DNA from 4 places in the Cohnella sp. GCM10020058 genome. Region 4 is predicted to be linked to each of the others. Evidence: predicted binding sites of a transcription regulator. Region 4 holds the regulator's gene; each other region holds the start of a gene.
What was found. The regulator LexA, encoded in region 4, represses DNA repair genes until DNA is damaged. The targets are predictions, from matches to a motif close to CGAACATATGTTCG.
Positions count from the first base shown of each region.

Region 1: ACFSR7_RS05985 (YhjD family protein) is a predicted target of LexA. The motif match lies at 4,874-4,887, and genes of this name have one in related genera.
Region 2: ACFSR7_RS20125 (sigma-70 RNA polymerase sigma factor region 4 domain-containing protein) is a predicted target of LexA. The motif match lies at 3,277-3,290, and genes of this name have one in related genera.
Region 3: ruvC (crossover junction endodeoxyribonuclease RuvC) is a predicted target of LexA. The motif match lies at 4,905-4,918, and genes of this name have one in related genera.

Region 1 covers NZ_JBHUJV010000003.1:42,376-49,477, reverse strand. The annotation lists gene ACFSR7_RS06015 (hypothetical protein) at 15-260, shown strand; gene ACFSR7_RS06010 (hypothetical protein) at 325-1,296, shown strand; gene ACFSR7_RS06005 (hypothetical protein) at 1,885-2,181, shown strand; gene ACFSR7_RS06000 (hypothetical protein) at 2,361-2,795, shown strand; gene ACFSR7_RS05995 (hypothetical protein) at 3,063-3,308, shown strand; gene ACFSR7_RS05990 (SOS response-associated peptidase) at 3,742-4,422, opposite strand; gene ACFSR7_RS05985 (YhjD family protein) at 4,460-4,846, opposite strand; gene ACFSR7_RS05980 (ATP-dependent DNA ligase) at 4,967-5,815, shown strand; gene ACFSR7_RS05975 (hypothetical protein) at 6,009-6,638, shown strand; gene ACFSR7_RS05970 (hypothetical protein) at 6,728-6,991, opposite strand; gene ACFSR7_RS05965 (hypothetical protein) at 7,053-7,102, shown strand, end outside.
Region 2 covers NZ_JBHUJV010000010.1:9,742-16,843, forward strand. The annotation lists gene ACFSR7_RS20110 (2-oxoglutarate dehydrogenase E1 component) at 1-415, shown strand, start outside; gene odhB (2-oxoglutarate dehydrogenase complex dihydrolipoyllysine-residue succinyltransferase) at 422-1,687, shown strand; gene ACFSR7_RS20120 (M15 family metallopeptidase) at 2,163-3,161, opposite strand; gene ACFSR7_RS20125 (sigma-70 RNA polymerase sigma factor region 4 domain-containing protein) at 3,370-3,723, shown strand; gene ACFSR7_RS20130 (helix-turn-helix domain-containing protein) at 3,666-3,950, shown strand; gene ACFSR7_RS20135 (hypothetical protein) at 3,966-4,442, shown strand; gene ACFSR7_RS20140 (ATP-binding cassette domain-containing protein) at 4,442-6,241, shown strand; gene ACFSR7_RS20145 (TlpA family protein disulfide reductase) at 6,257-6,733, shown strand; gene ACFSR7_RS20150 (hypothetical protein) at 6,699-6,902, shown strand; gene ACFSR7_RS20155 (MauE/DoxX family redox-associated membrane protein) at 6,980-7,102, shown strand, end outside.
Region 3 covers NZ_JBHUJV010000007.1:139,889-146,990, forward strand. The annotation lists gene queA (tRNA preQ1(34) S-adenosylmethionine ribosyltransferase-isomerase QueA) at 1-78, opposite strand, end outside; gene ACFSR7_RS10880 (SpoIID/LytB domain-containing protein) at 75-2,183, opposite strand; gene ACFSR7_RS10885 (thiol-disulfide oxidoreductase DCC family protein) at 2,180-2,650, opposite strand; gene ruvB (Holliday junction branch migration DNA helicase RuvB) at 2,647-3,654, opposite strand; gene ruvA (Holliday junction branch migration protein RuvA) at 3,678-4,295, opposite strand; gene ruvC (crossover junction endodeoxyribonuclease RuvC) at 4,292-4,795, opposite strand; gene ACFSR7_RS10905 (BofC C-terminal domain-containing protein) at 4,953-5,657, opposite strand; gene ACFSR7_RS10910 (LysM peptidoglycan-binding domain-containing protein) at 5,724-7,102, opposite strand, start outside.
Region 4 covers NZ_JBHUJV010000013.1:196,214-203,315, reverse strand. The annotation lists gene ACFSR7_RS22360 (methionine gamma-lyase family protein) at 1-647, shown strand, start outside; gene ACFSR7_RS22355 (MerR family transcriptional regulator) at 774-1,193, shown strand; gene glnA (type I glutamate--ammonia ligase) at 1,227-2,555, shown strand; gene lexA (transcriptional repressor LexA) at 2,643-3,266, opposite strand; gene ACFSR7_RS22340 (LysM peptidoglycan-binding domain-containing protein) at 3,431-3,880, shown strand; gene ACFSR7_RS22335 (DUF896 domain-containing protein) at 4,041-4,238, shown strand; gene ACFSR7_RS22330 (hypothetical protein) at 4,361-4,879, shown strand; gene ACFSR7_RS22325 (HAD family hydrolase) at 4,975-5,775, shown strand; gene ACFSR7_RS22320 (cupin domain-containing protein) at 5,832-6,371, opposite strand; gene metH (methionine synthase) at 6,548-7,102, shown strand, end outside.

The DNA of each region.
Region 1 (7,102 bases), on a different contig from region 4:
AGGAGGAGATAGCTTTGGCATTAACAACGAACGATTTTATATTGCTACGAATGGTTTTCAATGAAAAGCTTAGGCAAGCGGTATTGTCCAAAAACGAACAAGAGGTTGTTGAAATTCTGCATAATAGTTATCCGGAGCAGATGGGAGATCCGGTTTTTGTACACCCAGAACGGATTGACGTGGATTTTTTATACGACGAGTTCCTGAAGGAGGATAAGGAAGAGAAAATAAACGGATCTAATTACAACTGGGCACTCTGATCGCTGGACAAGTTTCCCTTTAGATGGTAAGAATGAATGAGATTATATAGAAAGAAGTGGAAGTATGCTCGATGCTTTTTTAAAGCAGTTGTTGAACTTGCCAGATACTCAAAAGAATGATGTTTTATCGCTCTGCCATGAGATCCTGCAGAATGAAAAATTACGCAACATAGCGAAATCGGTCTCGCTTGTAACGGATGACGCCGAGGTACCGCAGTTCACAAAAGACAGCACCTTGGACAGAATTGGACGTTACATTGTAAGTGCAAGGGCACAATCGAAACTTGATGCAACAACCAGGCAGTACGTTCCACCTATGAACAAATTTGCAATCGTCAAAGTGAACTTTGCCGGACTAGGATCGGAATTGGACGATCTTCATTTCGGCATTGTATGGGATGTCGAACGTAAGAGAGACCATATAAGTATTATTCCTACAACAAGTTACAAGCCGGGAACGACAAGAGAAAACGGGACAACGTTTAATCTAGGAAATATCTCATATTTACCAAATCAAACAGTGGTAATGATGCATCAGATCACCAGCGTTAGCCGGAAAAGAATCCAATCTCACCGTCACTATAACGACGCTACGGGGCGCTCAGGGGTCGTATATTTATCACCCGATCAAAGGCAACGTGTTTACGAAGGATTCAGGGTTTATGGATTAAACGAAGAGACGTTATACAATAAGCACATCCGCAACTCCTATTCGGACACACTTCCGATCTTTGAGGATCCGGAAGCACAATTTGATCATCTTCATAGGCCCATTATCGATGTGAGTAATACAAAGGACGAATTGGTATATAAACTTTATAGCGATCTAAATACCGAATATAAAATTATTCGGAAGGGAACAGGAATTCAAACTGCAGAACGAGATCTACTCCTGCGTAATTTGGTTAATGCAACGGCACAAGTTGATGCGACTGGAGCCATTATGCAAAGCCGATTAGACGTACGGATGGCTGCTTACACTAGTTTGCTAAGCAAGATTATTCAAGAGCCGAAGGATCCTGCATCAGCGGGCTAGATTCCAGGGAAATGCGTTAAATTGCTTGCGTTTTTATGTCATCTGGGTTATATTTATAACACAAGAGTTACACCGGAAACAAAACATGCCCCCTAGTGGGCCGCGAAAGTTGTAGCACATGCCCCTTAGTGGGCCGCAAGAAGACCCTTACCTAATGGTAAGGGTCTTCTTCATTATCCGACTCATAGGGGAAATAACCTAATAACGCGCCACAGCTAGGACATCTTTTTTTTTCAGTACCGTTCAGAAAGTTCGCAGTATCAATAGCAGCTTGTTCAGATAACGCAGGTAATATAACAGTAATCACGTTATTTCTACATTGCTGCTGATCGCAACAAGCAGCGACACTATATTTAGCCGCGATAGATCACCCTTCCCTTTAAATATCTCCTTATTAGATATGTACCGACTGAGGCGAATTGATACGTATTTTAAAAGAAGTTTCTACTATATAGTTGGCAACCGAACGACAGTAAGACTGCAGCAATTGCTGGTGCAGCTGAAGGTGCTGGCAAGCCAGACGCGGCATCCAGATCCGCATCGATCGAGAAGCCGGCGACATCGGCTGGCGCAGCATCCTGATCTGCAGTGATCGGGAGGCGCCGACAAACGGCCGCGTCATCCGATCTGCAGCGACCGGCAACCAAGGAGTCGGCAACGTCGGCCAGCGCGGCGCTCGAGGAGCAGTTGCAGCTGAAGGTGCAGGCAAGCCGGCCGCGTCATCCGGATCCGCATCGATCGAGGAGCCGGCGACGTCGGCTGGCGCGTATCCTGATCTGCAGCGATCGGGAGGCGCCGACAAACGGCCGCGTTATCCGATTTGCAGCGACCGGCAACCAGGAGTCGGCAATGTCGGCCAGCGCGGCGCTCGAGGAGCAGCTGTAGCTTAAGGCGCCGGCAGGCGACGTTGCATCCGGATCTGCAGCGATCGTCAACCAGGCGCCAGCGACGTCGCGGCCGGCGCGGCGCTCGAGGAACAGCTGCAGCTGAAGGCGCTGGCGGGCGGCCGTTGCATCCGGATCTGCAGCGATTGTAACCAGGGCGCCGGCGACGTCGCGGCCACCGTGGCGCTCGAGGAGCAGCTGCAGCTGAAGTCGCCAGCGCGCGGCGCTGCATCTGGATCTGCAGCGATCGTCAACCAGGACGCCGGCGACGTCGCGGCCGGCGCGGCGCTCGAGGAGCAGCTGCAGCTGAAGGCGCCGGCGGGCGGCCGTGTCATCCGGATCTGCAGCGATCGTCAACCAGGCGCCAGCGACGTCGCGGCCGGCGCGGCGCTCGAGGAGCAGCTGCAGCTGAAGGCGCTGGCGGGCGGCCGTTGCATCCGGATCTGCAGCGATTGTAACCAGGGCGCCGGCGACGTCGCGGCCGGCGCGGCGCTCGAGGAGCAGCTGCAGATGAAGTCGCCGGCGCGCGGCGCTGCATCCGGATCTGCAGCGATCGTAACCAGGGCGCCGGCGACGTCGCGGCCACCGCGGCGCTCGAGGAGCAGCTGCAGCTGAAGTCGCCGGCGCGCGGCGCTGCATCTGGATCTGCAGCGATCGTCAACCAGGACGCCGGCGACGTCGCGGCCGGCGCGGCGCTCGAGGAGCAGCTGTAGCTGAAGGCGCCGGCGGGCGGCCGTGTTATCCGGATCTGCAGCGATCATCAGCCAGGCGCCAGCGACGTCGCGGCCGGCGCGGCGCTCGAGGAGCAGCTGCAGCTGAAGGCGCTGGCGGGCGGCCGTTGCGTCCGGATCTGCAGCGATCGTCAACCAGGCGCCGGCGACGTTGCTGATGATCGGTCCGCGCGATAAGCAGCTGCAGCTGGAGGCGCCGGTGGACGGCCGTGGCGTCCGGATCTGCAGCGAGCGTCAATCAGGAGTCGGCGACATCGAGTCCGGCGCGGCACTCAAAGGAGCAACTGCAGCTGAAGGCGCCAGCGGGCGGGCCGTTGCATCCGGAACTGCAGCGAGCGTCAACCAGGAGTCGGCGACGTCGCGGCCGGCGCGGCGCTCGAGTAGCAGCTGCAGCTGAAGGTGCTGGCGGTCCGGCCGCTGCATCCGGATCTGCAGCGATCGGCAACCAGGAGTCGGCAACGTCGGCCAGCACGGCGCTCGAGCAGCTGCAGCTGAAGACGCCGGCAGCCGGCCGAGGTAGCCGGATCTGCAGTGATCGGCAACCAGGTGCCGGCGACGTCTCGGCCGGGCTGCGCTCGAGCAGCTGCAGCTGAAGACGCCGGCAGCCGGCCGCGGTATCCGGATCTGCAGCGATCGGCAACCAGGTGCCGGCGACGTCGCGGCCGGAGCAGCGCTCGAGCAGCTGCAGCTGAAGACGCCGGCAACGGCCGCGTCTTCCGGATCTGCAGCGATCCGTAAACAGATCTGCAGCGATCGGCAACCAGGCGCCGGCCACCGCAGCAGCATCCGGATAGCGATAAAAAAACACCGGCAGCGAACGCCGGTGTAGATTATTTACTATTTAATGGCACTTCATCAATTAGGGCAGCGCCTGTATTTTTTACGGATCCGACATCCTTAGAAACGGGATAACGGCGCATTTTGTTTGCGTCGTAAGGTACGAGAAGATCCTGCAGCTTGTCCATGTCATCCTCATGGGGGTCAAGCCACGAATCAAGGGCGGTAGGGGGAAGGAGGACGGGCATACGATCGTGCACAGATTCAACAAGTTCATTGGGCTTCGTCGTAATTATCGTGCAGCTGCGTAGTGGACCATCTGGACTGTTCCATTCTGTCCATAGGCCAGCAAAGCCAAAAGGTTCGCCGGATTTCAGTATAAAACGGTAAGGTTGCTTTCCGTCGTCCGTCTTCGCCCATTCGTAGAAGCCATCGGCCGGAATCACGGCCCGATGGCTTTTGATCAAGCCTTTGTATGCTGGTTTCGAAGTAAGTGTCTCTGCGCGGGCGTTGATCATCCTGTAGCCAATTTTTTTATCGTGAGCCCAGGCAGGTATAAGGCCCCAATGGAACATAGACAGAAGTCTCTGGCCATCTTCGTTTATGATTGTCGGGACGGCATGGGTTGGTGAAACATTGTAGTTAGGAGTCAGATGGATATCGCCTACTCGATCTATTTGGAACATCGACATAAGCTCTTCAAGGGTCGTTTGAATCGTGTACCGTCCGCACATGTGCCAATCAGCTCCCTATTCTAAAAAATCACTTCTACTACTTGATGGACTTAATATCCCGAATCAAATCACCCATATACTGTCCAAATTGAATGCTTATCTGCGCTTTAGCGACCTCTCTGTAAATTCCGAATTTATCTTCATACCCTCGCACGGTGTAGCGCAGCATTAGAATATCCTTCATTTCCTCTTGGGCCGGTCCGTGGACGCTAATACCCCGATCCCTAAATTCTTTCCGCATGCGGGCAGCCTCAGTGCTCAGCCTAGCGAGCAACAGATGTGCAGCCTCGACAAACAGTCTATTGAGTAAGTTACCGGATCGCTCTGCTTCTTCGAGCGCACGCTCGGCCATGGTAATCATAAATGGCAATAGTAAATAATCGCGTATCATCTCGAGCTCTGCGGCATCCACTCTGCCACCCATGGCATCCACCTCATTGCCACTTTATATCGAACTGACGTTCTTATGCAATACTTACCTGCATTCGCGCAAAGCAACGAGTGCTAAAATTATTATTACCAAAACAGGGGGAGACGACAGAAGATGTTTTTTCAACCAATGCTCCTTTCAAAAAGAGAAGATCCTTTTGATGACCCGCGATATTTCTTTGAGCCAAAAATCGATGGACATCGGTTGATTACGGCCATCAAGAATGGCCGTGCGACGCTATATACGAGGCACCAAACGCTATGCACGCCTCAATATCCGGAACTCCATGAAGTGCCACTTGCAGATATTACGGACGCGGTATTGGACGGGGAAGTAGCCCGCGTGGATCCGGTAACGGGAGCCGTAGATTTTGAGGCGGTCATGGAGCGGTTCCAGCTCAAGCAGGAAAGGAAGATCGAGGAGGCCGCGAAGTCCTGGCCAGTGCAATATTTCGTTTTTGATCTTCTCCAATACAAAGGTGAGGACCTTCGCTCTTGGCCACTCTCAAGGAGAAAAAAGTTACTGCAAGAAGTGTTGCGGCCTGATGCGCGCTTCAGCAACGTAATGAGTATTGAGGGATCGGGAACGGACTTGTTCGAGGCGGTTCGGCAACGGAAGCTAGAGGGCATTGTCGCGAAACGAACTAATAGCCCATATGTCGGGCGCCGGGATCCGCGCTGGATTAAGATCATCAACTATGAATACGCCGATGTGACGATTGCCGGTTATCGACGGGGCGAATTTGGTTGGCTTGCTCATTATGAAGGACGTCCGGCCGGCATCATCGAATTCGTGCCGATGGCTCATAAGAAGGCGTTTAGAGCGGTATCTTCGGGCCTGATCACTAGGCAGGACAAGAACTTTGTGTATATGGAGCCGCGGATTCAGGTGCGGGTAAGATTCAGGAATTGGACCCGACGAGGGATGCTGCGATCGCCGGAATTCGTTAATTTTATAATTTGAATTAAACCTTAAATTGAGTATCAAACGGATACAGAAGGTATGTCTAATCATGCCGTTTTGTGTCCTTTTTGTGTTACTATAGGAGCTAAGTACACTCCTAGAATATGGGAGAACATAACCGGGCAAACTTGGTGTTGGCTGCCGAGACGGACAATATATTTCTTGAAAGAAGAGAGTAAGGAGGGTCAAAAACATGGCCAATAAAATGGAGCATCATCACACAGATATTAGAAGATATACATGCGCATGTGGTACTGGTCACTATGAAAAGCGGTTCGTAACAAATAAGGATGATTATCTCCATGAAGAGTTTAAAACTGGGTATCGTTTAGTTTGTACTGCTTGCGAAAAAACATACTTGATAGAGGATGGTGAGCTTGTTCCTATAGGAGCCGTGGAGCAAACGGCACGTGTTTCAAGTACTCTCGACGCATGTTGCAACAAGATAACTGCGTATGCAGCAGCACATCATAAAGCCGAAATTCTAGAATTCATAAAATCTGTTCCGATGTCGCGCTTATACAGCATGTGGAAAATCGGAAGCCCAGCTTTACAGACATTTCGGAATAAACTTAAGCAGATGGGATACGAGGATACTTACAGACGTTATTTAGTTGGTAGTCATATCTGGAACGTGCAAAGGCTGATGGCTACAGTACAAGCCTGCGGTATACCCGATCCACAATTAGAGGCCTGGTTCGTGGAAGCAAATGATTTGGAAAGAGATCTTACGTCTGCTAAACAAGCGCAAAAAAGACAAGCATTTCAAGGCAAGTTTATTGATGAGCGTAGAACGTGGAGCGATGCCGAGGGAGGACTGTAGGAGAAAGAAATTAAAAGTTCCCCATCGCTAAAGTGACGGGGAACTAGGTTTGAGCTATAGGATGATTTGATTTAATCTTGAGTCGCTCCTTAAATGGCTTGCAGTAGGTGAGCCATGTTATTGAGGCATGAGGCAGTAACTTTGATTCGATTATTGCTCAGAAGCTGAAAGCTGGCATTGTTGCCGCTGTACCTGAAACTTCTGGCCAGAGAATATCGCTGAGGTGGCAGGCTGAATGTAAGCTCAAGATGTCCAACTGGTACCGGGCCGACGAGGCTGAATTCCGCACCTGTGCACTTGGCGCCAATGAGATGTTCGGCCTTTGCTACGACAGAATCCATTGTTGATGCCATGGTGGTTTCCCCCTTTCTATTAATTTGATCCTATTATAGGATCCTCAAAGGAGAAAGTAAATTGAAAATAGGCATGAAAACACACTATTTGGATCTGAGGAATCAGCAAAT
Region 2 (7,102 bases), on a different contig from region 4:
TGCGAAGCCGGACCGCGTCGAGCGCATCGTTCTTTGCTCGGGCAAGGTTGCCATCGATCTGGAAGACGCGCTGACCAAGGACAAGGACAGCAACAAGGACTGGCTGCATATCATCCGCGTGGAGCAGCTGTATCCGTTCCCGGCGGAGGAGATCAAGAAGGTGTTCGCTCGCTTCCCGAAACTCAAGGAAGTCGTCTGGACGCAAGAAGAGCCTCGCAATATGGGTGCCTGGACCTTTATGGAATCGCGCATCCGCGAGATCGCGCCGACCGGCGCGGAAGTCAAGTATATCGGCCGTCCGGACCGTGCGAGCCCTGCTACCGGGTTCGCTGACGTACATGCGGATGAGCAGAATTATATCGTGACGCAATCTTTGAAGCAGAGTCCGACGTTGACTCACAATTTGGGGAGGTAAGCTGCAGTGGCAGATATTCTAGTACCGGCAATGGGCGAATCGATTACGGAAGGCACCATCTCGCGATGGGCCGTCAAAGCAGGCGACAAAGTAAGCCAGGGCGATCTGCTGCTCGAACTCGAGACCGACAAGGTTAACCTGGAAATTAGCGCCGAGCAAGCAGGCGTCGTCACCGAGCTGCTGTTCGGCGAAGGCGATAACGTTCAAATCGGCCAAGTCATCGGGCGCATTGCCGAAGGCGAAGGCGGAGCGGCGGCCCCTGCTGCTGCGCCTGCCCCTGCGGCAGCGCCGGCTCCTGCAGCAGCGCCGGCTCCGGCTGCGGTTCCTGCAGCGTCTGCGCCTGCTGCCGTGCCATCCGCGGGACAACCTTCCGCGACGCCGGCGGCCCGCAAGCTCGCTCGCGAGCAAGGCATCGATCTGAGCCAGACGCCTGCGCGCGATCCGCTCGGTCGTATTTACCCCGAGGACGTACGCGCGGCCGGCTCGCAACCTGCAGCGGCACCAGCTCCCGCAGCTCCGGCGGCCCCTGCTGCCAAGGCTCCGGCAGCCGCGGCTTTCCAATCGGCCAAGCCGTACGAGCGCAAGAAAATGTCCCGCCGTCGCCAGACGATCGCCACTCGCCTCGTCGAAGCCCAACACACGGCTGCGATGCTCACGACCTTCAACGAAGTCGACATGAGCGCAATCCTCGACGTTCGCAAGCGCCGCAAGGACGCTTTCAAGGAGAAGAACGAAGTCAATCTCGGCTTCATGTCCTTCTTCACGAAGGCTGTCGTAGGCGCGCTGAAGCAGTATCCGCTGCTTAACGCAGAGATTGACGGCGAAGACATTATCGCCAAGCAATTTTACGATATCGGCATTGCCGTATCCGCCAAGGAAGGTCTCGTCGTACCTGTCGTTCGCGACGCCGACCGCCTGAGCTTCGCCGAGATCGAGCGCTCCATCGCCGATCTGGCCGTCAAGGCGCGCAACAACGCGCTTGCACTGTCCGACCTGCAAGGCGGCACGTTCACGATCACGAACGGCGGCGTATTCGGCTCGCTGCTCTCGACCCCGATTCTGAACGCGCCGCAAGTCGGCATCCTCGGCATGCACAAGATCCAGCACCGTCCGATCGCGGTTAACAACAACACCGAAGTCGCGATCCGTCCGATGATGTACATCGCGCTTTCCTACGACCATCGTATCGTCGACGGCGCCGAAGCCGTCCGCTTCCTGGTCGCTGTCAAGGAAATGCTCGAAGATCCGGAAACGCTGCTGCTGCAAGGCTGATTGGTCTATAAACTGGAGCCCCGCTTAATTTTGCGGGGCTTTTTTTGATTTTCCAGGCCAATTAACCTCCTCGGACTGATTTAGTTTAAAAACATCCTTTTTCGACATTTGAACGATATCCCCTTCACACAGGGACGCTGCGTATTAAGTGGTTGCATCCCAAAATGCGTGACCAGCTCATATGAAATTAGAAGCGACAGATTCACTTCTAAAGCAATCGCAGAACCTATTTTTTAAATTTGAAAGGCAATGATGAAAGGATGATCAGGGGCACCCTGAGTGAACGGGATACCGTTCAAAGGCGCAAAAATCGGGTCATTCCTGAGCGAATGGGATACCGTGCAAATGTGCGGAAGTGAGCTTGTCCCTGAGCAAAGGGGATACCGTTAAAATGCGTAAATTACAGTTTATTTTCGTTCCTTCTTCCACAATATAAAAAGAACGCCCGCGATGACGAGCGTTCTTTCCGTTCCGATTAAGCTTTGGTTGCACCGTTTGCGGCGGCCTCGAGATAGGCTTCAAGTGTGACGCCTTGCTTCATAATCTGTTTAGCGGCTTCTTTGCCGACGTACCGGACGTGCCATGGCTCGTACGAATAACCGGTTACGTCCTCTTCGCCTTTAAGGAAGCGGATGATAAAGCCGTATTCCGCGCAGTGTGCCGCAAGCCACTTTCCTTCTTTGGTGTCTCCGAACTTTTGCTCCAGCTCGTAGTTCGCGCTTGCGCTGGAGACGTCCATCGCGAGACCGGTTTGATGCTCGCTTTGGCCCGGCCTTGCACTCGTGCGATTCGCGACTTCTTCGCCTTTAAGGTCCGCATTGCGGGTGAAAATCGATTTTTGCGTCGCATAGGATCGATAGCCGGATACGGCTTTCAGCGTGATTCCGTCTTTTTGGGCGCCAGCGAACAGCTTTTCCAGCGCGCTAGCTGCGGTTTTCCTCATTTTCTGCTTCGGCGAATCGCCGGAAAACGAAAACTCGACATCCGGCTTTACTAGATCGTCCGGCGCATAAGTGGATGAAAGCTCTCGCTTTTTATTGACCAGGACAAGCATGCTATCGGAATTCGTTACGACGGCTACGCCGTTTTTGCCGACCTCGATCGTTTTGTCCGGCGCATTGACCTTAAGCAGCGCGTCCAGGCTGTCCGAATTGGAGCTGTCATCAGGCTCTTCGGAGGCATTCGAAGGTTCATCGGACGCTGCCGGCTTTGGCGTTGGCGTTCCGTTAGGATCTGCCGTTTCGGAAGACGACGGCGTTTCGGCTGCAGGAGACTCGGTGCCGGAAGGTTTTGCGCTCTCCGTCGCTTCGCTCGCCCCCCCGGTGCTGCCCGAAGGCGAGGCTGAAGTCGATGCCGTCTCCGTAACGGCCGGCGGCGCTGCGCTTTGCTGTTTATCCGTTCCTATAATATCGTCGGCTTTCCATATGACGACCGCGACGACTACGCCCGCGATTAGCCATCTACCTATCTTCATTTCTCGATCCCTCCCGATTCTACTATTTAGACGTTGATAGAGTTCGAATTGTTTCGACAAACTCCGCAAATGGGCCGATGAAATCAACTTCACCACCAATTCCCTAAAATAAATAGGAACAAATGTTCTTGTTATGGTTGTATAATGGAAAAGTCAGTCTCCTACATAGATGAGAAGGAAAAAACGCTACGGTAAAAGGAGGATTGGAATGGACGACGAGCTGACCTTGTTCACGGAATTCAGACAGCGGCTGACAAGAGCCGCCTGGCGCATGCAATATCGCAATCGATCCCGATTAAACCGGGAGCTCGCGATCGCCGCGGCCGAACAAACCGATAGGGGAGAGCCTGCGGATCAGGCGATATCCATGCTTTTCGTGCAGGAGGTTCTGCTGGCGATTCCATCGTATCCGAGCAGAACCGTCATGCAGAAGCTGATCGTAGACGGGAAAACAGAGCGCGAAGTTTCTCGCGAACTGGGCATTACGCAACAGGCGGTGAACAAATGCAAACAAAGAGCGGTCGCGGCGATACGCCGACAAATGGGCAGCTTCGCCAACTAGTAAAGGCCGCGGGGGACGGCGATCAGATCGCCAAACTGCTGATTCTTGATTTTTTTGAACAGGAGATCGACGATTTGTCACGCTTCATGCGCATGCCGAGGGATGAGGCCAAGCAGGCGCTTAAGCTCGAACTGCTGGAACTGATCCGGCTCAAAGCGGAGGAGATGGCGGCGGTCGGACTGTGCGCCGAGACGCAGGCTGCTTATGCAGTCGCGAATAACGAATAAGGAGAAGGATCGACCATGGAGTATCGAAAATTTATGCGCGGCAGCGTCCCTGCTTATCCGAAGGGAACGGCGTTTCCCGAACGTCTTGCGCTTATGGGCGGGGAAGAGGAAACCGACTTGTCATGGCTTCGGCATACGGCGTCGGGGTCGGTGGTGTTCGTCATGAGCGCGGGCTGTGAGGCTTGCGATTTGGATGCGGCCGTCGGGTTCATGGAGGAGCGCCCAGAGCTTGCGTATCTGCTGCTCGCGGAGGCGAACGATGCGGATTTTGAACTGCTCGTACAGGAGCTTGCTCCATTTTCGGTCCGCGTCGAGCGGTGCGAGATCTCGGCTGTCGCCGACCGGACGCCGATTAAGGTCATTCCCTTTATGATAATGCTGGATCGCGAGGGCGTCGCGGTCGGGTCCGGCTTGTTCAATACGACGCTTGACGCGTCGGCTCACGCTCGCACATTAGGTGCAAACGGTATGGCTGCAGAAGCCGAAGCTTGATGAAAAAGCTCGGGCGCATCGCATCGGAAGCTGCGGCATCCGTATGGCGGGTATATCGTTTCGACAAAACGGGCGTGCTGCTCTCTATCAGCGTACTCGCTGGCAACGCACTGCAGTCCTATGGGACGCTTGCCTTCACGGAGCGCACGATCAATGCCGCGGTCGGAGGCGACACGAGAGCCTTCATCGCGCCGCTTGCCGCACTCGCAGGCATACAATTGCTCGGCGCCGGCCTGAACGCCTTTGCCGCTTATCGCGCGTCACGGATGCATCTGGCGTACGCCAACAGTTGCGAATTGGAATCGATCGAGGAGACCGGTGCGCTCCCCCTGGCCGAGCAGGAGCATCCGCAGTACGAGGAGAGGCTTGCCTTGCGACGGTTCGCCGCCACCAAGCCCTTCGAAATGTACGCACAGTCGACGCAGCTGCTGATGAAGCTGGCCACGGCGATGCTCGGATTCCGTTACCTGTCGGGCGTGCACCCCGCCGTCGGCGCGCTCGCCGTCGCGGTCGGATGCTTGAAGGGCGGTCTGTCGCTCATGCTCGTGAAGCGCAAGACGGTGATGAACGGGGAGCTCCAGCGCGCATCCGTACGTCCCTCCTACCTCTACGGTCTGCTGACGGCTTCGTCGGCGCAGAAGGAATTGACGGTCCACGGCTCGCGACGGTACTACAAGGACCGGTGGCTGTCCGCCAAGCGCGTTTCCGATGCGATCCTGACCCGCATTCAGCGGATGCAGCTGTCGGCGGGCTTCGCCGGAGAAGCGATATCCGCGGCGGGCTATGCGGCAGCCGCATGTGCGGCGGCCTGGGCCGTCCGCGAACGCGGACTGGGCGCGGGCGAATTCATGGCTATTACGATGGCGATGAGTCTGATTTCCTCGAACTTGTCCGCGGTCCTCCAGAGCTGGTCCGATGTTGCAGAGACGCATGCTTATTTATCGGAGTCCAAGCAGAAGCAACCGGCGTCATCTATCCTCGATCTTCGCCGCCGACAAGCCGTCACCGCAGGCCAAGGGGGAAGGCCGTTTGTTTTCAACAAGCTGATCTCGATCCCCGCCCTCCGTTACACCTATCCGAACCGGGACAAGCCTGCGCTGGATATTGGCGAGATGCAGATACGCAGGGGAGAAAAGATCGCGATCTTGGGCGGTAACGGCTCGGGCAAGTCCACTTTGCTCAAAATCGTGCTGGGTTTGTACGTCCCCGAGGGTAATCCCGTTCGCTATGACAATGTACCTGTAGGCGCATTCGGGCGCAGCAGCATGTTTGCACGTGTCCATGTGCTCTTCCAGGACTTCGTACGCTATCAAGGCACGGTGCGGGAAAATATGGCCGCAGGCCATGCTGCCGCATTAACAGACGATGCAAAGCTTCGGAATTCGCTGAAGATGGCGGGGCTCGGCGAACTGGCGACGGGACACGGTCCCGATACGCCGCTCGGTCAAATCGACGGCAGCTCGATTTATTTGTCGGGCGGGCAGTGGCAGAAGCTGGCCTTGTCAAGAATGTTCCTGCATGCGGATGCGGAACTCTTCGTGCTGGACGAGCCGACTTCGGCGCTGGATCCGCTGAGCGAGACCGCCTTGATCGATGCAATCTGGGAACGCTGCGCGGACAAAACCGTGCTGTTCGTCACGCACCGCGTTGCCCTGGCTCGAAGAGCGGACAGGGTGTGGGTGATGGAAGAGGGACGCATCGTAGAGGACGGCAATCACGAGTCGCTGATGGAATTAAAAGCGCGCTATGCCCAAGTATGGCAGGAGCAGCAGGAGCTTCACAATACACCGACTTTATAAAAGGAGTGGACTGCTATGAGTTTGCGATTAAAACCGGGCGGGCGAACGCCCGACATTCCGCGGCCCGGTATGGCTGTTCCCGATCTGGGACGGGCGGGAGCGCCGGGGCCGAACGGACAGCCGAGGTTATTGGTGTTCGCTTCGCTTTATTGCGCCGATTGCATCGAATTGTTCCCGCATTTGGCGCAGGCAAGCGCAGCGCTTCCGGAATATCGGTTCATCCTGATTGTTGCCGGCGATCCGGGCGACGTTCGCGAAATGTCGGACTATTTCGCGTGGACGTTCCCCGTGTATCCGGTTAATGCCAGAGACATGCTCGACGTACTGGGCGTGCGGACGTATCCGCTGGCCATCTTTGACCTCGGCGACGGAAAGGTCGCACGTGCTGCTGCCGTTCACGACGAGGCCGAGATCAGGCGGCTTGCCGAAGGACTGCTCATGAAAGGAGGTGAAAAATATGGCTTGCGTATGCCCGACGAACTACACGCTTGACGGCGAGATTCCGCAATACACGTATTGCGTCGCCAAAACCTGCTCCGCAAACGGCACGACTTACCCGAAGGAATACTGGATCAACAAGACGATCCAATGCGTCAACAACTACGTGCCCTATGACGTAGCGTATGTGAACTGCGACCAACAGGGCGGCTGCTGCGCTTAATGGCGCGACGGGAGCCGGGCGAAAGCCCGGCTTCTTGCTTTTTTTCGAACATTCGCGATTGAGGGAGGAATTGCAAGATGTTCTGGGAAAATGAAATGGCCTGGCTCTGCGATCTTGCAATGGCTGCCGTTTTTGCGGCTTCGGCTTATGGCAAAGGGCAGGCCATGACAGATATGCGCCTGGAAATAATGGCATACAAG
Region 3 (7,102 bases), on a different contig from region 4:
GGACGAGGTCCGATCGGACAGGGGAGTCTGCGCGATCAGCCGTTCGGGTAGTTCAAAATCGTAATCGCCGACGTTCATGAAGCGCCATCCTTCTCGATCTTAATATCCTTATAATAGTATTGCAGGATGCTCTTGTAGTCATACCCTTGCTCCGCCAGCCCGAGCGCGCCCCATTGGGACATGCCGAGCCCGTGGCCGTAGCCGGTGCCCGTCACGATGAATTGGGGCGAAGCAGTCACTGCGCGGGCCTGGCCGGCTCCGTTCAGAACGATGGCGTTGCCGCCGGCTGAATCCAGCGAACGTACGGTGCCGTCTCCGCCGAGCACCTGAAGGGAACCCGTACCGTCCGGCACTTCCCGGCTTGCCCCGTTCGCGCCGACGATCGTCGCGCGAGCGGTCTCGTCGATCTTGAAGAGCGTGCTCTTGACGCCGCCGAGCGCGCTGCGCCAGCTGTCGCCGTACAGCTCAACGGTCTTGCCGTTCGCTTTGAGACGGACCGCGCGACCGGAAGCGCCGGTCTCGGACACCTCTAGCGTGCGAAGCGGGCCTTGAATCTTGTTTTTGTCGGACAGCTTCGCGTTGATGGTCGCGAGCAGCTTGTCCGCGGCGAGCGGACCTTCGACCCAGCTGTTATTCGTATATTCCGGCGTCTTGCCGAGGGACAGCACGAGCGTCCCTGCATTGACGGAAGCGACCGGCTGGACGTCGGTCTGAACGCGCGGACTCGGGCGAACCTGCACGTTGTCTCCGGTCACGGTGAGCATGGCGAGACCCGCTTCGTTTTTTTGGCCCTTGTCGGCCAGAAGATCGCTGCGGATATAGCCGACCGTACCCGAATCGAGCGCGACGCGGTACCAGTCGAGCTTGCCCTTTTGTATGCCGTCGTCCGGACTTATGACCGCTCCGGCATAGTAAGGAATCGCGTTGCCGGCATATTCGAGCGGATCCGCGGTAACGCCGCCTGCGCTCGCGCCGAACATGGCGGTGATGATCTTGCCGGCGTACGTCATAACTTCGCCGGACGTCGCCTGCACGCCGGCGGTGGAGTTCGCATTCTCCGAGCCGAGCCCGTTGTAAGCCTGGCTGTACGTATTGTCCACGACGTCGGCGATCTGATAGGTCACGCCGCCCGCGAGCGCGTACGACCTGGCGGCGACCGCCTGCGCCTTCTGGGCTTCTGCCGGCCAGCTGGAGCCGACTTCGGCGCCGACGACGGAATACAAATACGGCTCGAGTCCGACAACGTTCACCACGGCGAGATTGTTGTTCAGCACGCTGATCTGCATACTGCCGCGATATTTGTTTTTGCTGCGCTCGACAACCTGGATGTTGCCGTCGCTCTGAACGTCCGCCTGCAGCGCGGTGCCGCCCGCGGCCGGCAAAGCATACAGCGGGGCGGAATTCGTCGCGGAGCCCGTATACGTGACATCGTCCCGGATGACGGCATAGGCGGTGCTCGCCTCCGGCAGCTTAGCCGAGAAGCCGGCAGCCGTTACGGCTGCTTGAATCTTCGTCAGTTCGGCCTGGCTGGCGGCTTGTCCGATGCGGAGGACATAAGCCGCTCCGTCTGCTGCGGGCTTGATCGCGACGAAGGCGTCGAAGCCCGCATTGCCGAGCTGCAGAGCTGCTGCAGACGCTTCGCTGGCGCCGGCGTACGGGCCGGCCTCGACGGCAAGCGGACCTGCCACATAAGCTGGGGTGAGCGAGCTCTGTCCGCCCGCTGCCGATGCCCATTTCGACAGGGCCGACTGCGCTGTGGCCGCCGTGCTATAGACGCCTTCGGACACTTGATAGACGGTCTTTCCCTTCTTCGTCAGCTTGGTCACGAAACCCGCCTTGGAGGAAGCTTGAATTTTTTTAAGGACCGTCTGTGCGGCAGAAAAATCCGCCGTCTCGAGCACCATCGCCCGATAAGCGTCGACCGCGAACCGAACGGTGCCGCCGGGAGCGGGATAGTCCGCCTTTCCTTGTCCGCCGACCCAGGACAGTCTAAGTCCGCCCGCGGATACGAGGGTCGCGACGGGTGTCGTGGATTGATACTTGGACCCCAGGTCCAGAAACAGGCCAACGCGTATCGTATCGGGTACGAGGGCGGCATTCGCCGCCGTTCCGCCCGCTCCAGCCCATGCTAGCAGGACCGCGGCGGATGCGCCCAGCGCGATCCGGCGATTCATTTTAGTCATCTCGATCCTCCGTGTGATCCATCTTGGTCTGTGACGATCGTCCTGCATGAGCCGTCCTCGCAGGCGTCGCTTCTTCCGAACAACCGGTACCTGTACTTCGCGACGAGCCGATAGACGGCGGCGCTTAACAGCCTCAGTCCCGGCAGCGCGCCTAACCGCCCAAGCCAAGCCAGGCTCGGCATGTCTCTTAGCAGGAGCATGACCGCATCGGCGCCGCCGGTCACCTTGCCTGCCGATTCGTCCTTCACGAGTATCTGCGACAGATGCCCCGCATCTGCTTTTGCTTCTGGCGCGCCGTGAGCGCCTACCAAGCTGCCTGCCGGTACCGCTTGAAGCGGCACGAACCGCAGCTCGGATCTCGTACGCGATCGACGCAGGCGGTCCACGGCCGTCAGGCAAAGCTTGCATTCGCCGTCATAATACACGGTCAGGACACGCGGCCTGTCCGCACCTGCCTCCGCCGTCATGCCCGCTGCTCGGGCATCGGCAATTCCAAGTGACGATAGGCGGCAGGCGTTGCCACGCGACCGCGCGGGGTGCGCTGCAGGAAGCCGATCTGAAGCAGGTACGGCTCATACACGTCTTCGATCGTCTGGCTCTCTTCCCCGATCGATGCAGCGATCGTATCCACGCCGACCGGTCCTCCTTTGTAACGGGAGATCATCGCATGAAGCAGCTTGTGGTCGATCGCGTCGAGGCCCATCGGATCGACCTGAAGGCGCTCGAGCGACTCGTGCGCAAGCTGCTCGGTGATGATGCCGTCTCCGCGCACCTGCGCGTAATCGCGCACGCGCTTGAGCAGCCGGTTCGCGATGCGGGGCGTGCCTCGCGCCCTGCGTGCGATCTCGCGCGACGCTTCGCCGATAATGTCCACGCCGAGCAGATCGCTCGTACGCGACACGATAAAGGCCAGCTCGTCCTCATTGTAGAACTCGAGACGGCTGACGACCCCGAACCGGTCGCGCAGCGGCGCGGACAGCAATCCTGCGCGCGTCGTCGCGCCAATCAGCGTAAACTTGGGCAGGTCCAGCCTCACCGACCGCGCACTCGGTCCCTTGCCGATAACAAAGTCCAGCGCGAAATCCTCCATCGCGGGGTACAGCACTTCTTCGACCGTGCGATGAAGTCTGTGGATCTCGTCGATGAACAGGACATCGTTTTCCTGCAGATTCGTTAAAATGGCGGCCAAATCGCCGGGCCGCTCGATTGCAGGCCCACTGGTCGTCCGAATGCTGACTCCCAGCTCGTTGGCGATAATGTTCGACAGCGTCGTCTTGCCGAGCCCGGGCGGGCCGTACAGCAAGACGTGATCGAGCGCCTCCTGCCTGAGCTTGGCGGCCTCGATGTAGATTTTCATGTTGTCTTTCACTTGCGACTGGCCGATATACTCGTTCAAATACCGCGGACGCAGGCTCAGCTCCGCCTGCCGGTCCTCCATCATCAAATGAGCGGTCACGATGCGGTCTTCCACCTACGCGTCCCCCTTTCCGCTCTTCAACCGGTAAATAACTGCTGCAACGCGAGCTTCATAAGCACGTCCGGCGAGTCCTCGGCCTTGATCCTGTCCTTGAGCGCCGCCCAGGCCTTGTCCAGCTCCGCATCCCGATAGCCAAGGCCCGAGAGCGCCTCTCTGGCCGCCGACCACGACGCGTGGCTGTCGTCCGGCAGCGAGAGAGGCTCCGCCGCAAACAAGCCGAGGCCCGCCGCATCGTATGAAAAACCCAGCTTATCCTTCAAGTCGAGCACCATCCGCTGCGCCGTCTTTTTCCCAATGCCCGGCAGCTTCGTCAAAAATGTCAGATTCTCTTGCTGGATCGCCGCCACGACCGCCTCCGGCCGTCCTCCCGCCAACACGCCCAGCGCCACGCGCGGCCCGATGCCCGATACCTCGAGCAGCTTGCGGAAAAGGCTCTGCTCTTCCCGCGTGGTGAAGCCGAACAGCTGGATCGCGTCCTCGCGAACGTGATGGTGAATGTAGAGCTGCACTTGCTCCTCGCTTCTCGCCAAGCCGTACGGATTGGGCGTGAAAACTCTGTATCCGACGTCCCGCACGTCGAGCACCACGTACTCGAGCTCGATATGCGCCACAAAACCTTTTAAGTAATCGATCACCGCCGCGTCGCTCCGTTCATCAATTGACTCATGCCGCTCGCATGCGCATGGCAGATCGCGACGGCCAGCGCGTCCGCCACGTCGTCCGGCTTTGGCGCGCTCGCGAGTCCGAGGAGGCGCTTCACCATCTCTTGCACCTGCTTTTTCTCCGCGCCGCCGTATCCGACGACCGCCTGCTTGACCTGCATGGGCGTGTACTCGCCGATCGGAATGCCGCGCTGCGCAGCCGCCAGCATCAGTACGCCTCTCGCTTGGCCGACGCTGAATGCATTCGTAACGTTTTTGTTGAAAAATAGCTTTTCGACCGCAACGGTCTCCGGCTGGTATTGGTCCAGAAGCTTGCAGGAAGATTCGTAAATCTGCTGAAGCCTGACCTCCTGCGCCGTGTCCGGCGTCGTCTGGATACTCCCGTATTGCACCGGTACGAGACGATGTCCGATCTTGTCGATGAATCCGAATCCCATAATTGCAATGCCGGGGTCGATCCCGAGTACCCGCATGAGGGTTCCCCGCTTCCTGTATCTACTGACAGACTACTTGATTATACCATTTGAAAACGGGGATGAGAACAGAAAGCCGAACAGCCGGCCGACACAATAAAAAAGCGCTCGAGCGAACGCTCGAGCGCTTCGTGGCTGCCGCCTGCCGGCAGCCTGGCTATTCGGCCGCATGGCCGGCATATCCCGGCTTATCGGCGTATTCGCCGAGACGGGTCACGACTTGATGATAGTCGGTTCCTTCGCCTACAGGCAAACCCTCCTGCAGTCTTCGCAGCTCTTCGGGCGACAAACCGCTCTCCAGCGCCTTGACGTCCATGTGAAAAAAAGTCCGGATGACCTTGTCTTTTTTCACGGGACCGTCGAACAAAGAGAGGTTGCCGCCTCTATCCATACCGATTCGCGCCGATGCCTTGCAGGACGCCGAAAGGTCGTCGACCGATTCCCGCATGACGAGCCTGTCCGCGTCCTGGAGCGTCGCCGTCCACTCGCGGTGGGCCTTGAGCAAGTCCATCGCTTCCGTCGAGGAGAACGATCCGAGCCGACGGATCTCCTCTCCGCACACGTACATGCGCTGCAGCACGACCTCTACCTTTCCTTCGAGTCCCGCGAGCGCGGCGATCGCCCGACCCCGTTCCGAATCGGGACCTTCGAACGACAGGAGCGAAGACCGCTTGTCTAGCCATACGGCCTCGGCGTCCGTCATGGCGCCGTCGTGACGCTCCGCACGCCCGAAACGGGGCTCGACTGCGGCCAGCGCCGCTGCCGCCGTCAATACGGCGGCAGCCCATATTCCGAGGGACCATGCCAGACGCTTGTTGCGCTTTAATCGCTTCTTCCAATGGCGAAACCGATTTCCGAGCACCGGGATCCCTTCTTTTCCGTTTTAACCCTATTGTGATCCCGGGCTCATCGGGTTATGCATCAAGGCTTACCATTTGATCCAAGGAAGGCTCTTCCGGCTCTTCGGGGCGGAAGCGACGCGCGCCTGGTTTTTGCCGGCCGAGGATGACGCTACCCGCTTCGCCGATCCCGCGCCGGATCCCGCCGTTCCTTGCCGCTGAGCGGATGAACGGGCCGTCTTGGCGACGCCGATTTTCGGCTTGGCTTCAATTTCCGAATCGCCTTCGTCCACGAAGCGGTCGCTTTCCGAGTCGTTCTCCGAATCGATCGCCGCCGATGCATACGCCAGATCCTTGTTGGCCGCGTCGATGGCGCCGCCGGCCAGCGGATACTGCACGAAGCCGAAGCCGTCACGGTACGGCAGAGAATATTCGGGCGTGAACGGCTGCGTGCCGTAGCCGGCCGTCAGCGGGAATCGCGGATCGTAGCCATAGCCGTAAGGACTCGCGGCAGGACCGACGGCAGCCGGCGATACCATGCTCGGTGAGACGGCATTCGGGGCGTAGCCCGTTGAAACGGGAGATATACTCGTTTGAACCGGCATGACGCCGCTCGGGTAGCCATAGCCGGACATCTGTACCGGAGATATCGCTGCAGCAGGGGAGACTGGCGTTCCTGCGCACGGATGGCATGGCGCCTGGCCCCATCCGGTCTGCAGGCCGCCGAGGCCTCCCAGATGACCCGGAATGCCGCCCTCGAGTCCGCCCAGGTAGCCGGGGAGACCGCCGCTCAGCCCCCCCAGATTGCCAGGAATGCCGCCTTCAATGCCGCCTAGCTGGCCGGGGATGCCGCCCTCAAGACCTCCGAGATGTCCCGGGATGCCGCCTTCAATGCCGCCCAGATAACCGGGAAGACCTCCGCTCAAGCCGCCCAGATTGCCCGAAATGCCGCCTTCAATGCCGCCAAGCTGGCCGGGAATACCGCCCTCAAGGCCTCCGAGGTGCCCCGGGATTCCCCCTTCAAGTCCGCCTATGTGGCCCGGATACGCGGGGATGCCTCCCACGAGCGGTCCGATGCCGCCTCCGCAAGGCACGCCGGCATACGGCTGCACGCTTGCAGGGGATACGGCGGTGCCGTAACCATTATAACCTTGGACGGCGGCGGGACTGACGGCGCCGTAGTTATTCGTCATGGTGGTCACAGGGCTGACTGCGCTGTAACTGTTTGGCATAGCGGTTGCCGGACTGACTGCGCTGTAACTGCTTGGCATAGCGGTTGCCGGACTGACTGCGCTGTAACTGTTTGGCTTGGCCGTCGCAGGGCTGACGTCGCCGAAAGTGTAGGGCATGGAACTCGCGGGACTGACGGAAGCGTTTTGGTTTTGACCGTAGCCGTATCCCTGCGTCGCGGCCGGCAACGTAGCCGGACCCGTTGCGGCTGGGGACACCGCTTCATGTCCGTACCCGT
Region 4 (7,102 bases):
AAGATCGCGAGCCGTGCGAGGTCGGCGTCGATCTGATCGCGGGCTCGCTCATTAAAAATCCGGGCGGCGGGCTCGCGGCCAGCGGCGGATATATCGCGGGCAAGCAGGAGCTCGTCGAGCAGGCGGCCTTCCGCATGACCGCGCCGGGCATCGGGGCGGAAGTCGGCGCCATGCTCGGCACGACGCGGTCGATCTACCAGGGGCTGTTTCTGGCGCCGCTGCTCGTCTCGCAAGCGGTCCGGGGCAGCATTTTCGCGGCAGCCGTGTTCGAACAGCTTGGCTTCGAGACCAAGCCCGGCTGGGACGAGCCCCGCACCGACCTCATCCAGGCGATCGCCTTCGGCTCGGAAGCGCCGCTGATCGCCTTTGTCCAAGCCGTGCAGCGCGCGGCCGCGGTGGACGCCCATGTCGTCCCCGAGCCATGGGACATGCCCGGCTACGAGCATCCGGTCATTATGGCGGCCGGCACTTTTATACAAGGCGGCAGCCTGGAGCTGTCCGCGGACGCTCCGATCCGCGAGCCTTATATCGCATACATGCAGGGCGGTTTAACGTATGCGCACGTTAAATTGGCGGTGCGGGAGGCTTGGCAGTCGCTGCATGCTCGCGGCATGCTCGGCGGGATGTCAGTTCGGCGGGATCAATAGCCAAGCCTCTTGCGAAGCTGCGTATGCTCATTGGAATTAAACCTCACATTCCTTGACATGTTTTGCGGCCCGGGCTACAATGGGAGTGGTTGCAAATTCCGCGCCCAGATGGAAGGTTGATATGTTATGGCTGGCGACGAAATACGCAGAAATATGGCGCTGTTCCCGATTGGCATTGTCATGAAGCTGACCGATCTGACTGCCCGGCAAATACGATATTACGAACAACACGAATTAATTCAACCCGCCCGGACCGCGGGCAATCAGCGGCTTTTTTCGTTTAACGACGTCGAGCGTCTGCTCGAGATCAAGGCGCTGATCGAAAAGGGCGTCAACATCGCCGGCATCAAGCAGGTGATGAACCCGGTCGGAGAGAGCGCGGATGACGGAACGATTATCAACGAGCTGTCCGAGGTCAAGCGACGCGAGATGTCCGAATCTCAGCTTCACCGCATGCTCAAGCAGCAGATCATGTCGGGCAACAAGCGCCCGGGCCAAGTATCGCTCATCCAGGGCGAGCTGTCCCGCTTTTACAAGAACAAGTAGCTGTACCTACAACGACCATACTAGGAGGCTGTCATGAGCTACTCGCGCGAGGATATCATTCGGATTGCCAAGGAAGAGAACGTACGTTTTATTCGTTTGCAATTTACCGATCTGATGGGCATCATCAAAAACGTGGAAATCCCCGTAAGCCAGCTCCAAAAGGCGTTGGACAACAAAATGATGTTCGACGGTTCCTCCATCGAAGGCTACGTTCGGATCGAGGAGTCCGACATGTATCTGTATCCGGATCTCGATACATGGGTCGTTTTCCCGTGGGTCACGGAAGACCGCGTCGCGCGCCTGATCTGCGACGTCTATATGCCTGACGGCACGCCGTTCGCGGGCGATCCGCGCGGCATCTTGAAGCGTGCGCTCGAGGAAGCGGAGGAGCTTGGCTATACGTCGTTTAATGTCGGCCCGGAGCCCGAGTTTTTCCTGTTCCAGACCGACGAGAAGGGCAATCCGACGACAGAGCTTAACGACCAAGGCGGATACTTCGACCTTGCGCCGACCGATCTGGGCGAAAACTGCCGTCGCGATATCGTGCTTATGCTCGAGGAAATGGGCTTCGAGATCGAAGCTTCGCACCACGAGGTCGCACCCGGGCAGCACGAGATCGACTTCAAATATGCGGACGCCATCAAGGCGGCCGACCAAATCCAGACGTTTAAGCTCGTCGTCAAGACGATCGCACGCAAGCACGGACTGCACGCGACGTTTATGCCGAAGCCGCTGTACGGCATGAACGGTTCGGGCATGCACTGCCATCAGTCGCTGTTCAAGGGCTCGGAAAATGCGTTCTACGATGCGAACGACCGTCTGGGCCTCAGCACGGTGGCGCGTCACTATATGGCGGGAATCCTGCAGCATGCGCGGGGCATGGCGGCCATCACGAATCCGACCGTCAATTCGTTCAAGCGGCTCGTTCCCGGCTATGAAGCGCCATGTTATGTCGCCTGGTCGGCGAGCAACCGCAGTCCGATGATCCGTATTCCGGCGTCCCGCGGCCTCAGCACGCGCGTCGAAGTCCGCAATCCGGACCCGGCTGCCAATCCGTACCTGGCGCTTGCAGTCATGCTGAAGGCCGGCCTCGACGGCATTCGCAACAAGACGGCGCTGCCTGCGCCGGTCGACCGCAATATATATGTGATGAGCGAAGAAGAGCGCATCGACGCAGGCATTCCAAGCCTCCCGCTGAATCTTCGCGAAGCATTGTCCGAGATGCTGCGCGATGAGATCGTATGCGATGCGCTCGGCGATCACGCGCTGACGCATTTCTATGAAATGAAGGAAATCGAATACGACATCTATCGCACCCAGGTCCACCAATGGGAGCGGGATCAATATTTGACGACTTATTAATACTCGGCAACAACAAAGAATCCTCGGCGATCGCTTCGCGATCCCGAGGATTCTTTGTTGTTGATGTCGAATGAAGGAATAAAACGATTATCGAATGCTGCGGATTAAACCGATGACTTTGCCCAAAATGCTCACGTTATTCAAGCGCAAGGGCTCCATCGTCGTATTCTCCGGTTGAAGGCGGATGTGGTCGCGCTCCTTGTAGAACGTCTTGACCGTCGCTTCGTCTTCCTCGGTCATGGCGACGACGATATCGCCGTTGGTAGCCGTCTGCTGCTGGCGCACGATAACGTAGTCGCCGCTATGAATGCCGGCGTCGATCATGCTGTCGCCTCTGACGGAGAGCATGAACACCGTCTGCTCGCCGACCATCTGGGCGGGAAGCGGGAAGTATTCCTCGATATTCTCCGTTGCGGTGATCGGCACGCCCGCCGTGACCTTGCCCACAAGCGGAACCTGACGAATGGACTGCGCGAACTGAACGACAGGATCCTGCTCGCCGTCCGTAATCTCGATCGCGCGCGGCTTGGTCGGATCGCGGCGAATGAGGCCTTTCTTTTCGAGACGGTCTAGATGGCCATGCACGGTAGAGCTCGAAGCGAGTCCGACGGCTTCGCCGATCTCGCGCACGGATGGGGGATAACCCTTGTCCTTGACTTCATTCTTAATAAATTCCAATATGGCGGATTGACGGTTGGACATCTTCGACACCTCGAAGCCCTCCTACTGACTTGAAAATTCATATGACAAATTATAACACAGAACCGGAGTTCGTACAAACATTCGTTCTTAGGGAACTTGCGTTCGCAAAATCGTTGACTCAAACATATGTTCGTGGTATTCTCGTATCAGAACAAACGTTTGGGGTGGATGAGATGGTACAAGTACAGCTGCTCGGTTCGGATTCGCTGAAGGCTAATGATTATACATATATGAAGAGGGATAGCGGGGAGGGGCGAGCTTCCGCTTCGACCGCGCGAGTCGAGCGCACGGCATTGGCGATCACTTTTCAATCGATCGTCTCCTTTAAGGGACTGCGGCTGTTTTTGATTCCGATTGTCGCACTGCTGATCTATGCGGGACTGTCCATGATGACTGCATCAGCCGAGCCCGATTCCGTCCGTCCGGCTGCCGCAACGGAAGCGACCGTGACCGTAGACAGCGGAGATACGCTTTGGGCGATTGCCGAGGGTGCCAAGCCTGCCGGCATGAAGACGATCGCGGCCGTGCACCTGATCATGAAGCGCAACGGACTGACGTCATCCACCATTGCTTCCGGTCAACGCTTGGTCCTTCCGGCCAAGCTGTCCGATAAAGTCGAATAGGAACGCACGTTCTTATCCCTTCGATATTCGCATTACGAATCTTTCTTGAATAGACTATCCTTAATCGACCGATGCATATCGGTCTTTTTGCTTTAGCCTCGCCTTGACATTCCCCTTGCGATATTGTCAAATTAGAAGAGGCAACACGGGAGGTGACCCTATGGAATTCGACAAACTGATCGCTCGGATTAACGAGTTGGCACATAAACACAAAACGATCGGATTAACCGAGGAAGAGACTTTGGAGCGACAAAAGCTGCGCAAGCTTTATCTGGACAACTTCAAACGAAACTTCAGGCAACAGCTCGATCAGATCGAGTGGACGGACGAACCGCCCGAAAATACGATCAAGCATTGATACGCCCGTTTGCAGATTCCGATATTTAACGTCGTGAAAGATGGCATGATCGGTCTTATTCATGCGGCAACGCGGCGAAGCCGGCTTAAAGCCGGCTTTGCCTATACATAGGAGGGTATCCAGTGTCACGTTCATGGGAACGCGCCGTACAGCGCAATTCGAAGCAAATCAACAAACGCCGCAAAAAAGAGGGGAAGCAGAGTTTGTCCGCTCCTTCGGTGCAGATCGACCGGTTCAAAGGGCGAAGCTTCATTATGCCTTTCACGCTCGTGCTTCTGATCGTGTTCTATATTCTATTGTTTAAGCCTTGGTCCGCGAGCTTTGAACAGAGCGCCGGCATGTTCTGGGCAACAGTAGGCTGTTATGTGCTGCTCGCCGTATTTTACTTCCTCCGTCGGCCTTATTTAGCCGTCTCGAAGGACAGGCTGGAGACGCGCAAATTTGCGGGATACAAGACCCTTAAGCCGCTCGAGATTCGCAAAATCGTCCAGATGCCTGGCTATATCGTCGTAGAGACGATCAAAGGCGGCAACTGGGTGTTCACCAAGCTGATGAACCGGTATCCGCTGGATGCAATGTCCGTTCGGCTCAAGGAGTTTGCTGGACAGCATCAGATCGAGTGGGAAAACCGTGCTAAATAAGCCACGGACATTCGCTTTTCTATAAGTACGTTTCTACGGTTAAACCAATGATATTCGGGATTTGAACAATCGCGCACGGGAGAGATGGACGTCAGATGAAGATTCAAGCGGTAATGTTCGATTTGGACGACACGCTGTTATGGGATGACCGCAGCGTCAAGCAGGCCTTTGAGGCGACTTGCGAGCAGGCTGCAAGGGAAGCCGGCGTCGACGCAGCCGCGTTGGAAGATGCGGTGCGACGCGAGGCGCGTTCGCTTTATGAGACGTACGAGACGTTTCCGTTCACGCAAATGATCGGGATCAACCCTTTCGAAGGTTTGTGGGGGAACTTTAAGGCCGGGGAACATCAAATGTTCAGACGGATGGAAGCCATCGTCCCGGATTATCGGCGTGAAGCATGGACGCGCGGACTCAAGACGCTTGGCGTGGACAGCCCGGAGCTGGGCGCCGAGCTTGCCGAGATGTTTCCGGCCCAACGCCGGAAGCTGCCGCTTGCCTATGAGGAAACGTTCGAGGTGCTCGACGCGCTCAAGGGGAATTACAAGCTGCTGCTCTTGACGAACGGGTCTCCCGATCTTCAAGAGGAGAAGCTTGCGATGACGCCGGAGTTGATCCCCTATTTTGACGAGATCGTCATCTCCGGACAGTTTGGGGAAGGCAAGCCGTCGCCGAGGCTGTTCGCTCACGCGCTGCAGCGACTCGGGCTTGAAGCGGAGGACTGCGTCATGGTCGGCGACAAGCTGACGACCGACATCAAGGGCGCCAACGGCGTCGGGATGATCTCAATCTGGATCAACCGCCACGGAGCCGTACGCGGCGACGAGATCGTGCCGAGCTTCGAGATTGCCAGCTTGAGCGAGTTGCAGCCGCTCCTTAACAAGCTTTCCGCGGAATGACAAAAGCGCCGGATCCCCGATGAAGGGATTCGGCGCTTCTTTTTCGTTTAAGGGAATTATTTAACGAATGCGGGATCCTCGAAAGGATGCGCGATCCAGCCTTCGGTCTCAATGAACAGGCGGACGGCAACGACCTTCTTGGAGTCGGTCAGGGTAAAGAAGTGAACGCTGCCCTCCGGTACGGAGATAACGTCGCCGGCGCTCAGGATGACGTCGAAGTAACCTGTCTCTTCGTCGCCGCGGATGATGAAGATACCTTCGCCGGCCGTGATCGCCCGGACTTCGTCTTCGGTGTGCGTATGGATCTGCTCGAACTTCTTCAGCAGCTCTTCGATATTCGGCGTGGACTCGGACAATACGACGATGTCCCAGGTCTTGTAGCCGCGGCGCCCGGCGAGGTCGCGGATCTCGGCATCGAAGGTCGACAGGATCTCGGCTTTGTCATCTGCGCTCAGGTCGAAGTTCTCTTGCAGGCGCTCAGGCAGCTTGGAAGGATTCCAGTGCTCGTAAAGCACGCCTTGCGTGTCTAGAAAGGAACGGACGTTGTCTTCTCCCTCGATCAGCTCGTTCGTATTGCGAACGCGAACTTTTGCCATTTGTTATTCCTTCTTTCCCACTATGAATTTAAGTATTTGTTGACTAGATTATAATCTTTGCCACGCCATTTGTCGACACATCCAACCTGATCTTTTCGTGAATAAAACATTCTGCTACTATAGAAGTTAATGATTTTACCCATGAAGTTACCCGGAAAAGGATGATACGTCTAAATATGACTTTAACCGATACGAAAGCCCCATTGCAAGAGCTGCTCAAGAAGCGGATCCTGATCCTCGACGGCGCCATGGGCACGATGATTCAGCAGGCAAACCTGACGGCGGACGATTTCGGAGGCGAAGAGCTCGAGGGGTGCAACGAAATGCTCGTGCTGACCCGTCCGGACGTCATTCAAGGCATTCATGAGCAATATCTTGCAGCGGGCTCCGACATTATTGAGACCAATACGTTCGGCTCTACTTCAGTCGTGCTGGCAGAGTACGACATACCCGAAAAGGCGAGGGAGATCAACCTGGCTGCGGCGAGGCTCGCTCGCGAGGCTTGCGACAAGTATACGACGCCGGACAAGCCGAGATATGCCGCAGGCGCGCTCGGGCCGACGACCAAGACGTTGTCGGTTACGGGCGGCGTGACGTTCGATCAGTTGGTCGAGGATTATCGCGAGCAGGTCGTCGCGCTTATGGAAGGCGGCGTGGACGCGATCCTGATCGAGACTTGCCAGGATACGCTTAACGTCAAGGCGGCGAGCATCGGCGTCCGGACGGCGTTC